DNA from 4 places in the Hydrogenophaga pseudoflava genome. Region 3 is predicted to be linked to each of the others. Evidence: predicted binding sites of a transcription regulator. Region 3 holds the regulator's gene; each other region holds the start of a gene.
The links. The regulator sigma-54, encoded in region 3, starts transcription at its own class of promoters, with help from an activator protein. The targets are predictions, from matches to a motif close to TGGCANGNAANCTGCTTT.
Positions count from the first base shown of each region.

Region 1: HPF_RS07315 (nitrate regulatory protein) is a predicted target of sigma-54. The motif match lies at 1,178-1,195, and genes of this name have one in related genera.
Region 2: HPF_RS05110 (urease subunit gamma) is a predicted target of sigma-54. The motif match lies at 989-1,006, and genes of this name have one in related genera.
Region 4: pedF (cytochrome c-550 PedF) is a predicted target of sigma-54. The motif match lies at 1,427-1,444, and genes of this name have one in related genera.

Region 1 covers NZ_CP037867.1:1,487,747-1,489,944, reverse strand. The annotation lists gene HPF_RS07320 (hypothetical protein) at 1-1,041, opposite strand, end outside; gene HPF_RS07315 (nitrate regulatory protein) at 1,207-2,198, shown strand, end outside.
Region 2 covers NZ_CP037867.1:1,023,431-1,025,628, reverse strand. The annotation lists gene HPF_RS05115 (hybrid sensor histidine kinase/response regulator) at 1-868, opposite strand, end outside; gene HPF_RS05110 (urease subunit gamma) at 1,033-1,335, shown strand; gene HPF_RS05105 (HupE/UreJ family protein) at 1,454-2,044, shown strand; gene HPF_RS05100 (urease subunit beta) at 2,055-2,198, shown strand, end outside.
Region 3 covers NZ_CP037867.1:4,531,793-4,533,990, forward strand. The annotation lists gene HPF_RS21810 (THUMP domain-containing class I SAM-dependent RNA methyltransferase) at 1-421, opposite strand, end outside; gene rpoN (RNA polymerase factor sigma-54) at 418-2,037, opposite strand; gene lptB (LPS export ABC transporter ATP-binding protein) at 2,050-2,198, opposite strand, start outside.
Region 4 covers NZ_CP037867.1:3,655,723-3,657,920, forward strand. The annotation lists gene HPF_RS17565 (substrate-binding periplasmic protein) at 1-845, opposite strand, end outside; gene pedF (cytochrome c-550 PedF) at 899-1,384, opposite strand; gene HPF_RS17575 (sigma-54-dependent Fis family transcriptional regulator) at 1,786-2,198, shown strand, end outside.

The sequences.
Region 1 (2,198 bases), 1.8 Mb from region 3:
GATCGCTTCGGCCTGGGCCACGGTGCGACCATTCCAGCGGCTGGTGTCGCTGGTGTAGAAGGCAATGGCCTCCGGGTTGAGGCTCTGGTCCATGTCCGGGTAGAGCACCTGGAGGTTGTTGAACGCGAGAAGCGGCAGCCACGCAGACGTGCCCGGGGGCACCGGGTATTCGGTGATCAGGTTCCGCGTGGTCATCTTGCGGATGAGGCTGGCGCTCTGGGCGTCCGAGATGTTGGCGTTGTTGCCCCAGATGCCATGGGCGTTCTGGCGCACGTAGGTCCATTGCGCGTCCAGCGCGGCGTTGTCGGCCAGTTCGTTGTTGCCATGCAGGGCGATGAAGACCCGGGGCCGGTTGGGGCCGATCGGGCCGCAAGGCGGGCTGGCGCAGGCCGAGGCCATCACGTGGTAACCCACGCCTTCATACCGGTGCGTCGCGGTCATGGTGGCCTGCAGGCGCAGGCTTTCTTCCTCGCTGGCGGTGTAGAAGTGCACGCCCTGGCGCACCACGAGGAAGCGGTAGAGCGGCGTGAACCCGGCCGCTGGCGTCTGGCTGGCGTAGTAGGCGATGCCCTCGTAGGTGAACTGCGGGAGGTTGGCCTCGACATTGGCCCGCTCGGCCTCGCTGATGGTGTAGAAGTGGACACCGGTCTGCGTGTTGTAGAAGCGGTGCACCGGGCTCAGCCCGGCTCCGGCGGCGCCGGCCGCGTAGAAGGCCTCGCCCTCCGGGCTCATGTGGGCCGCGGTCCGGTACACCGCCTCGCGCTCTTCGATGCTGGTGGTGTAGAAGTGCGCGCCCGTGCCCGTGTTGTAGAAGCGGAACACCGCCACCCGGCCCGAAGCGGCCTTGCGCACATTCGCCACCCCGAGCGAGACAGGCACCGCGTCTGCGCCGCCGGTCGAAGACGCAGCCCTGGCGACCACGCCGGCGTCGGCCGCTTGCTGCCGGGCGCTGGCCTCCTGGTCTGTCTGGCCACCACCACAGGCGGTCAGAAGACCCGCGGACAACACCGCCCACGCCACACCTCGCTTCAACCACACCATGGGCACCCTCTGCTTCCGGAAAACGCACGAACCCGGAATTGGACCCGAATCCCCCGCCGTCATTCGGCTGCGGCCCGCCGGGCTGACAGGCGGCGCCGTTTCACCCACCAGTCGGTGCGCCTCGCACGCCGCGCGGCGGCACGAATGTTGCTGCCACCCCGGGGCATGAAATCGGCCTTCTGTTTCCTCATTGCCGCCAAGCGCTGTGAAATCGCCGGCCTGCAACAGCTGGCGCTGACCAGCGCCCTGGTCAACGCCACCGGCCGCTTCATCCATGCGCTGCAGCGCGAGCGCGGCCTGTCCAACCTGTACCTCGCCTCGCAAGGCCAGCACTGGGCCGATGAGCGCCTGGCCCAGGTGGCGTGCTGCGACGAGCTGCAGGCCGAGGTGCGCGCCGCCTTCGACACCCTGGACACCGAGACCCCGCGCGCCGGCAACGGCGCCCGCCTGTTCAGCCGCATCGCCTATGTGCTGCAAGGCCTGGACGCCCTGCCCCTGCTGCGCCTGCGTGTGCAGACACAGGTCTGGAGCGCCGCACGCGCCACCGCCGGCTACATCCGCCTGATCAACGGCCTGCTGGCGGTGGTGTTCGAGGCCGCCGACAGCGCCTCGGACCCCGACATCTCACGCCGCCTGGTGGCCCTGTTCAACTTCATCCAGGGCAAGGAATTCGCCGGCCAGGAGCGCGCCACCGGCTCGGCCCTGTTTGCGGCGGGCTGCGCGCAGGCCGACGGCCAGCAGCGCCTGCTGCACCTGATCGACTCGCAGGAACGCTGCCTGCAGGTGTTCGCCGACTTCGCCAGCGAGCCGCTGCGCGAGGCCTGGGCCGCCGTGCAGCGGCACGACACGCAGGCCTCGCTGGAGCGGCTGCGCCGCATCCTGGCCACCTCGCTGCCCGGCGGCCCGCTGGACACCGGCCTGAGCCAGATCTGGTTCGACGCCTGCACCGCCCGCATGGACACCATGAAGACGGTGGAGGACGCGCTGGCCGCCGAGCTGGAGGCCCTGTGCCACCAGCGCCTGGCGGCCGCCACCCGCGACCTGGCCGACTTCCAGAAGTGGCAGCGCGCCGAGTCGCTGGGCGAGGACCTGCCCGAGCACGGCGACTTCTTCGACGAAGGCCAGGCCGCCCCCGCGCCGCCGGTGAACCTGGGGCA
Region 2 (2,198 bases), 1.4 Mb from region 3:
GGAACACGTATTCGTAGGCCGCCAGGTACATCTGGTTGGGGTCGACCGCGCGCTCGGTGGGCACCATGTGACTGATGGCCAGGTAGGCCAGCAGCGCGCCGCCCAGCATCTTGAGCACGCCCAGCACCACCCAGCCCGGGCCGCCGGCCAGCACGCCGGCCCACCATCGCCCTGCCCGGCCCGGCTGCGGCGCAGGCATGAAGCGCAGGTAGTCGGCCTGCTCGCCCATCTGCGTGATGAGCGCGATGCCAACGGTCAGCGCCGCACCAAACAGGTGCCAGTCAAACGCGGTGCCCGCACCACTTTCGCCACCGTAATGCACCACATTGGAAAACGCACCCGGATCGAGCGCCCAGACCGCCACAAAGGGCACGACCATCATCACCAGCCACAGCGGCTGGGTCCAGACCTGGAAGCGGCTGATGATGGACACGCCGTAGGTGACCAGCGGAATCACCACCAGGGCGCAGATCAGGTAGCCCCAGGCCGGAGGGATGTCCAGCGCCAGGTCCAGCGCGTAGGCCATGACGGCGGCTTCAAGCGCGAAGAAGATGAAGGTGAAACTGGCGTAGATCAGCGAGGTGATGGTGGAGCCGATGTAGCCGAAGCCCGCGCCGCGCGTGAGCAGGTCCATGTCGACGCCGTAGCGCGCGGCGTATACGCTGATCGGCAGGCCGGCCAGGAAGATGATGAGGCCGGTGGCGAGGATGGCCCAGAAGGCGTTGACGAAGCCGACCTGCACCAGCAGCGTGGCGCCCACCGCTTCGAGGATCAGGAACGAGGCCGCGCCGAACGCCGTGTTCGCCACCCGCCACTCGCTCCACTGGCGAAAACGCTGCGGTGTGAAACGCAGCGCATAGTCCTCCATGGTCTCGCGGCCGACCCAGCTGTTGTAGTCGCGGCGCACCTTGATGATGCGCTGGGGTGGAGCTGGATCAGGCCTTGGGTTCACGCGGTGGTTTGTGCAGCTTTCGTGCCGGCCCCGGGAGGGCACGGGATTTGCTGTCAGACCCCAAAGAACAAGGACCGCCCATGGAACTGACACCGAGAGAAAAAGACAAGCTGCTGATCTTCACCGCCGCCCTGCTGGCCGAACGGCGCAAGGCGCGGGGCCTCAGGCTCAACTACCCCGAAGCCGTGGCCCTGATCAGCGCCGCCGTGATGGAAGGCGCCCGCGACGGCAAGACCGTCGCCCAGCTCATGAGCGAAGGCCGCACGGTGCTCACCCGCGACGACGTGATGGAGGGCGTGCCCGAGATGATTCCCGACATCCAGGTCGAAGCCACCTTCCCGGACGGCACCAAGCTGGTCACCGTCCATACTCCGATCAGTTGACCCCCCGCGCCGCGCTGCGCGCGTCACCCCCCAGGGGCGGTGCTGGCGGCCCGGCAAAGCCGGTTCCGCGGCGCCCTTGAATCAGACATTTCGCTCCAACGCACTTGCAGAGGTTCCCATGAAACGAATCGTCAAGACCCTTTTCTCCGCCGCACTGGCCACCACCGCCCTCGCCGCCCAAGCCCACACCGGCCACGGCACCAGCAGCCTGATGGAAGGCCTGGTCCACCCCTTCGGCCTGGACCACCTGCTGGCCATGGTGGCCGTGGGCGTGTGGTCGGTCTCGGCCCTGCCGGCGGGCAAGGCCTGGCAAGGCCCCGCGACCTTCCTACTCGCGCTGGTGCTCAGCGCCTTGGCCGGCACCATGGGTCTGACCCTGCCCTATCTGGAACAGGGCGTCGCGATGTCGGTGGTGCTGTTCGGGCTGATGCTGGCCATCGCCACCCGGCCCCTGCCGCCGGCCCTGGGCCTGGGGCTGATCGCCATGGCGTCCGTGCTGCACGGCCTCGCCCACGGCTCGGAAACCCCCGTCACCGGCTTCGCCGGCTACGCCGCCGGCTTCCTGCTGACCACCGCCGCCCTGCACATCGGCGGCGTGGGTGTGGGCCTGGCCATCCGGCGCCTGTTCAGCGAGCGCCGGGGCGCGGCCCTGGGCGGCCTGGGCGCTGCGCTCGGCGGCGCCGGCCTGTACCTGTTTGCCCAACTGTGAGCGCCGCGCCATGACCCCCGGCGAATACCTGATCGACGAGGGCGAGCACGCCCTCAACCCCGGCCGCGCCACGCTGACCCTGGTGGTGCAGAACACCGCCAACCGCCCGGTGCAGGTCGGTTCGCACTACCACTTTGCCGAGACCAACGCGGCC
Region 3 (2,198 bases):
GCACGTCGGGCCAGGTGGTGTTGACGCTGGGGCGCTCGCCGCGCTTGTCGCGGAAGCGGTCGCAGACCGCGTCCTTGATCTTGAGCGCCGCGAAGTTCAGGCTCTTGAGCGGGCTGTGCTGCGCCGTGACCTCGACCTTGATCGTCTGCTGCGGCGTGAACCAGATTTCCCAGGCGACCTCACTGGCGGCCGCGTACAGGTCGTTCTCGCTGCGGTAGCCGCCGTGCCAGAGTTGCACCAGCACGCGCTGCGCGAGCCGGCAGTGCAGGTTGAGCTTGAGCGCGTCGCGCCAGGACGCCTGCAGCGCCACACCGGCGCGCGACTTCTGCACCGCGGTCTCGCCCGTGATGCGCGTGACTTCGGCGGCGAGGTAGTCCTCCACGCCGGCGGCGCAGGGGAGGAAAAGATTCAATTGGTTCAAAGCGCTTTTCTCAGGTTCGCCGGCGCGATGCGCAGCGCCTCGCGGTATTTCGCGACCGTGCGGCGCGCGCACTCGATGCCCTGCTCCTTGAGCAGGTCCGAGAGCTGGTTGTCGGACAGCGGCTTGGTCGGCTCTTCGGACGCGATGAACTGCTTGAGCAGGGCGCGCACCGCCGTGCTCGACGCATTGCCGCCGGTCTCCGTTCCCAGGCTGGAGCCGAAAAAGTACTTGAGCTCGTAGGTGCCGAACGGCGTGGCCATGTACTTGGCCGTGGTCACGCGGCTGATGGTGGACTCGTGCAAGCCCAGCTCGTCGGCGATCTCGCGCAGCACCAGCGGGCGCTTGGCCAGTTCGCCGTGCATGAAGAAGTTGCGCTGGCGCTCCACGATGGCCGAGGACACGCGCAGGATGGTGTCGAAGCGCTGCTGGATGTTCTTGATGAACCAGCGCGCTTCCTGCAGCCGCTGCTGCATGGCCGCGTGGCCCGCTTCGCCGCCGGCCTCGCGCCGCCCCCGCAGGGCGTTGGCATAGACATCGTGCACGCGCAGGCGCGGCATCACCTCGGCGTTGAGCGAGACCTTGAAACCGCGACCGGCGCGGGTGACGATCACGTCGGGCACCACGACGTTGCGCTCGACGTCGACGAAGCGCCGGCCCGGCTTGGGCTCCAGGCGGGCGATCAGCGCCAGCGCGGCGCGCACGGTCTCGTCGTCGTGCCCGGTGGCCGCACACAGGCGCTTGATGTCGCGCTTGGCCATCAGCTCCAGCGGCTGCTCGCAGATCGCCAGCGCCGCGCGGGCGGCGGGCGTGTTGCGCAGCTCCATGATCTGCAGCCGCAGGCACTCGCCCAGGTCGCGCGCGCCCACGCCCGTGGGCTCCATCTGCTGCAGCCACTGCAGGGCCATGCCCAGGCGCTGCTCAATGGCCTCGACTTCGTCGAAGCGCGGCTCTTCGTCGGCCGGCCGGCCCGCGGTCAGGCGCCAGCAGGCGCGCGCCAGCTCGTGCAGGCTGTCCTCCAGATACCCGTCGTCGTTGAGCGACTCGATCAGGAAAAACAGCGCCGCGCTGTCCTCGTCCGACAGGCGCAGGCAGCGCGCCTGCTCGTGCAGCTGGTCCTGAAGGCTAACCGGCACACGGGCCAGGTCGGCGGCCGTGGCGGTGTCGTCGTCGTCCCCGCCGGAACCGCTGTTGCGCGCGGGTGCATCGCCGCCCCATTCGCTGTCGTCGGGCGCCATCTCGACGGTGCCGTCGCCTTCCCAGCTTTCTTCGACCGGCGCGGCGCCGTCCAGCCGGCTCTCCACGTCGTCGCTGCTGTTGTCCGCGCTGTCGGCCTGGGTGGTGCGGGTGTCCGGCTCGGCGCTGCGCAGCTCGACCACCGGCTGCGCCGCTTCTTCCAGTTGCTCGCCGGCCACCACCGGCGCGTCCGCGGTCTGCACGCCGAAATCTTCGCGATCGGCCACTTCCTCGCCCCGTTCCAGGAACGGGTTCTCGTCGAGCATCTGCTCGACTTCCTGAGCCATCTCCAGCGTGGACAGCTGCAACAGGCGGATCGACTGCTGCAGTTGCGGCGTCAGCGCGAGGTGCTGCGACACCCGCAGCGACAGACCTTGCTTCATCGGCTCATTCCGTCACATGCGGAAGTTCTCGCCCAGGTAGACGCGGCGCACCTCGGCGTTTTCAATGATCTCGGCGGTGGTACCGCTGGCCAGCACATGACCGTCGCTGATGATGTAGGCGTGGTCGCAGATGCCCAGGGTTTCGCGCACGTTGTGGTCGG
Region 4 (2,198 bases), 880 kb from region 3:
AGCTCACCGCTCTCGCGCAGCGACTTCATGGCCGTGTCCAGCGCCGCGCCCAGGTCCTTGTGGGCCGCCTTGATCGCCATGCCCACCGGCCAGCCGGTGTCGGCGATGCCGTTGTTGAGGTTGAGCTTGGACAGCGGGAACTGCTCCACCGACGCCTTGCGCTGAAACAGCGCGGCTTCGGCCTGCGCCCGCAGCACGAACGCCGCCGCGGCCTTGCCGTCGATCACCGCCTGCGCGGCTTCGACGCCCGACGGGTAGATCGAGACCTGGTTGCGCAGCAGACCACCGCCATAGCCCATGAGCACGCTGGCCGCGCCAGCGCCCCGCTCGGCCGCCAGCGGCAGTCCCTTGAGGTCTTCGGGCGTGGCGGCTGCGGCCAGGCGCCGGCTGTCGTGCAGCAGCACATTGGACTGGCGCATGTAGGGCGCCAAGATCGTGACCTGGGGGTTCCCATTGGCCAGGAAGCGGTCGGCCGGCACCTGCAGCATCACGTCGGCCGGACCGTAGCCCAGGTAGTGGCCACGCCAGACCATGTTGCGCAGGTCGTCGTTCATGTTCTCGCCCGCATCGAACGGCAGCAGCGAGAGCTTGAGGTTCATCTGCCGGGCCAGCGCCTCGGCCAGCGACACGTCCAGGCCCGTCATGTCCGTGGCCGGGCCGCTGGAGAACGGCGCGTTGTCCTTGTACACCGCGACCTTGAGCGCCCCGTTCGCACGGATGCGCGCCAGGTCGCTCAGGTCGGTCTGCGCCAGCACCGGCCAGGGCATGGCCAGCGCGGCCGGCAGCAGCGCCAGCGCTTCGCGGCGGCGCAGGCCTCTGGAAGTCTTCAGGGTGGAGTCGGTCATGGGTCTTGTCTCTCTGTGATGTTGTAGCTGACGGCCCGTCCGGTGGCGCGGGCTCAGGGTTCGCGGCGGGTCTCGATGTAGGTGCGGATGGTCCAGATCGCTTCCTGCGTGAGCGTGCCTTCGAACGGCGGCATGTAGACGCGCCCGTCGCGCACGCGGCCGCGGCGGACGGTGGAGATGAAGTAGTCGTCCATCTCCTTCATGCAGGAGGCCTTCTTGGCCGCGTCGGCCAGGCCGGAGCAGTCGCTGTCCATCTTGCGCAGGTCGGGCGAGATGCCGCCGGAGATGGCTTCCAGGCCATGGCAGCGGGCGCAGTTCTGGTTGTAGGCCGAGGTGCCGATGCGCAGCGCTTCCTTGCGGGCCGGGCTCTGCTCGTTGTAGGGGTTGGCATCGAGCCACTTGGCGCCCAGCTGCGGCAGGGTGCTGGTGTCCACGGCCTGCGGGACCACGTCCCCGTGGGCGTACACCGCGGTGGCGGTCAGGCCGGCCACCAGCAGGGCGACGGCGCGTCGGGATGCGAGGGAAAAACGGACGTTCATGGGCTTGTCTCCAGGTTCAGAAAAAAAGGCTTCGACACCCGGTCAGCAATAAGCGGGCCACAAAACGAAGCGCCCCTGCACCACCCGCATCCCGGCCCGATTGCGACGACCATGTGTTCCAAATTGAACCACCCTGTTGTTCCGCGCCCCACCACTGTCCCATTCCGAACAGGCACAACGGGCCACTGTGGGCTGGCCGGGGATTTGCTTTGTACCGGAAGGAGGCACCCGCCACAGCTTGTTTCATTCAGGGATTTCCCACTGTTGATTCGTGGCACAGATATGAAGAAAATCACATGAGTCAGGACAGCAACGACCACGATCCCCTTCAGTTCGGCCCCATCGAGCCGAACTGGTCGATGGATTACTGGGGAGGCCTTCCCCCGGACCCTGGAGACAACATGAATGCCGCCATGTACACGCCACCCGGCCGAGAGCGTGTCAACATGCCTTCCGCCCCCCACGAGGCCGGTCATGATCCGATCGACCAGTCGCACCAGCGTTCGCGCGCCTTCGGCATCACCGAACAGACGGAACCCGACTTTTCCAGCCCGCTGCGCGGCGACCTGACCAGCGCCCTGGACGAAAACCGCTTCCTGTTCCAGCACGCGGCACCGGTCATGGAAACGCTCTACGACCAGATCGCCAACACCCACAGCATGGTGCTGCTGACCTCGGCCAAGGGCATGGTCCTGCACTCGCTGGGCGACAACGACTTTCTGGAGAAGGCCTCGCGCGTGGCCCTGATGCCCGGCATGGACTGGTCCGAACAGACCAAGGGCACCAACGCCATCGGCACCGCGCTGACCGAAGA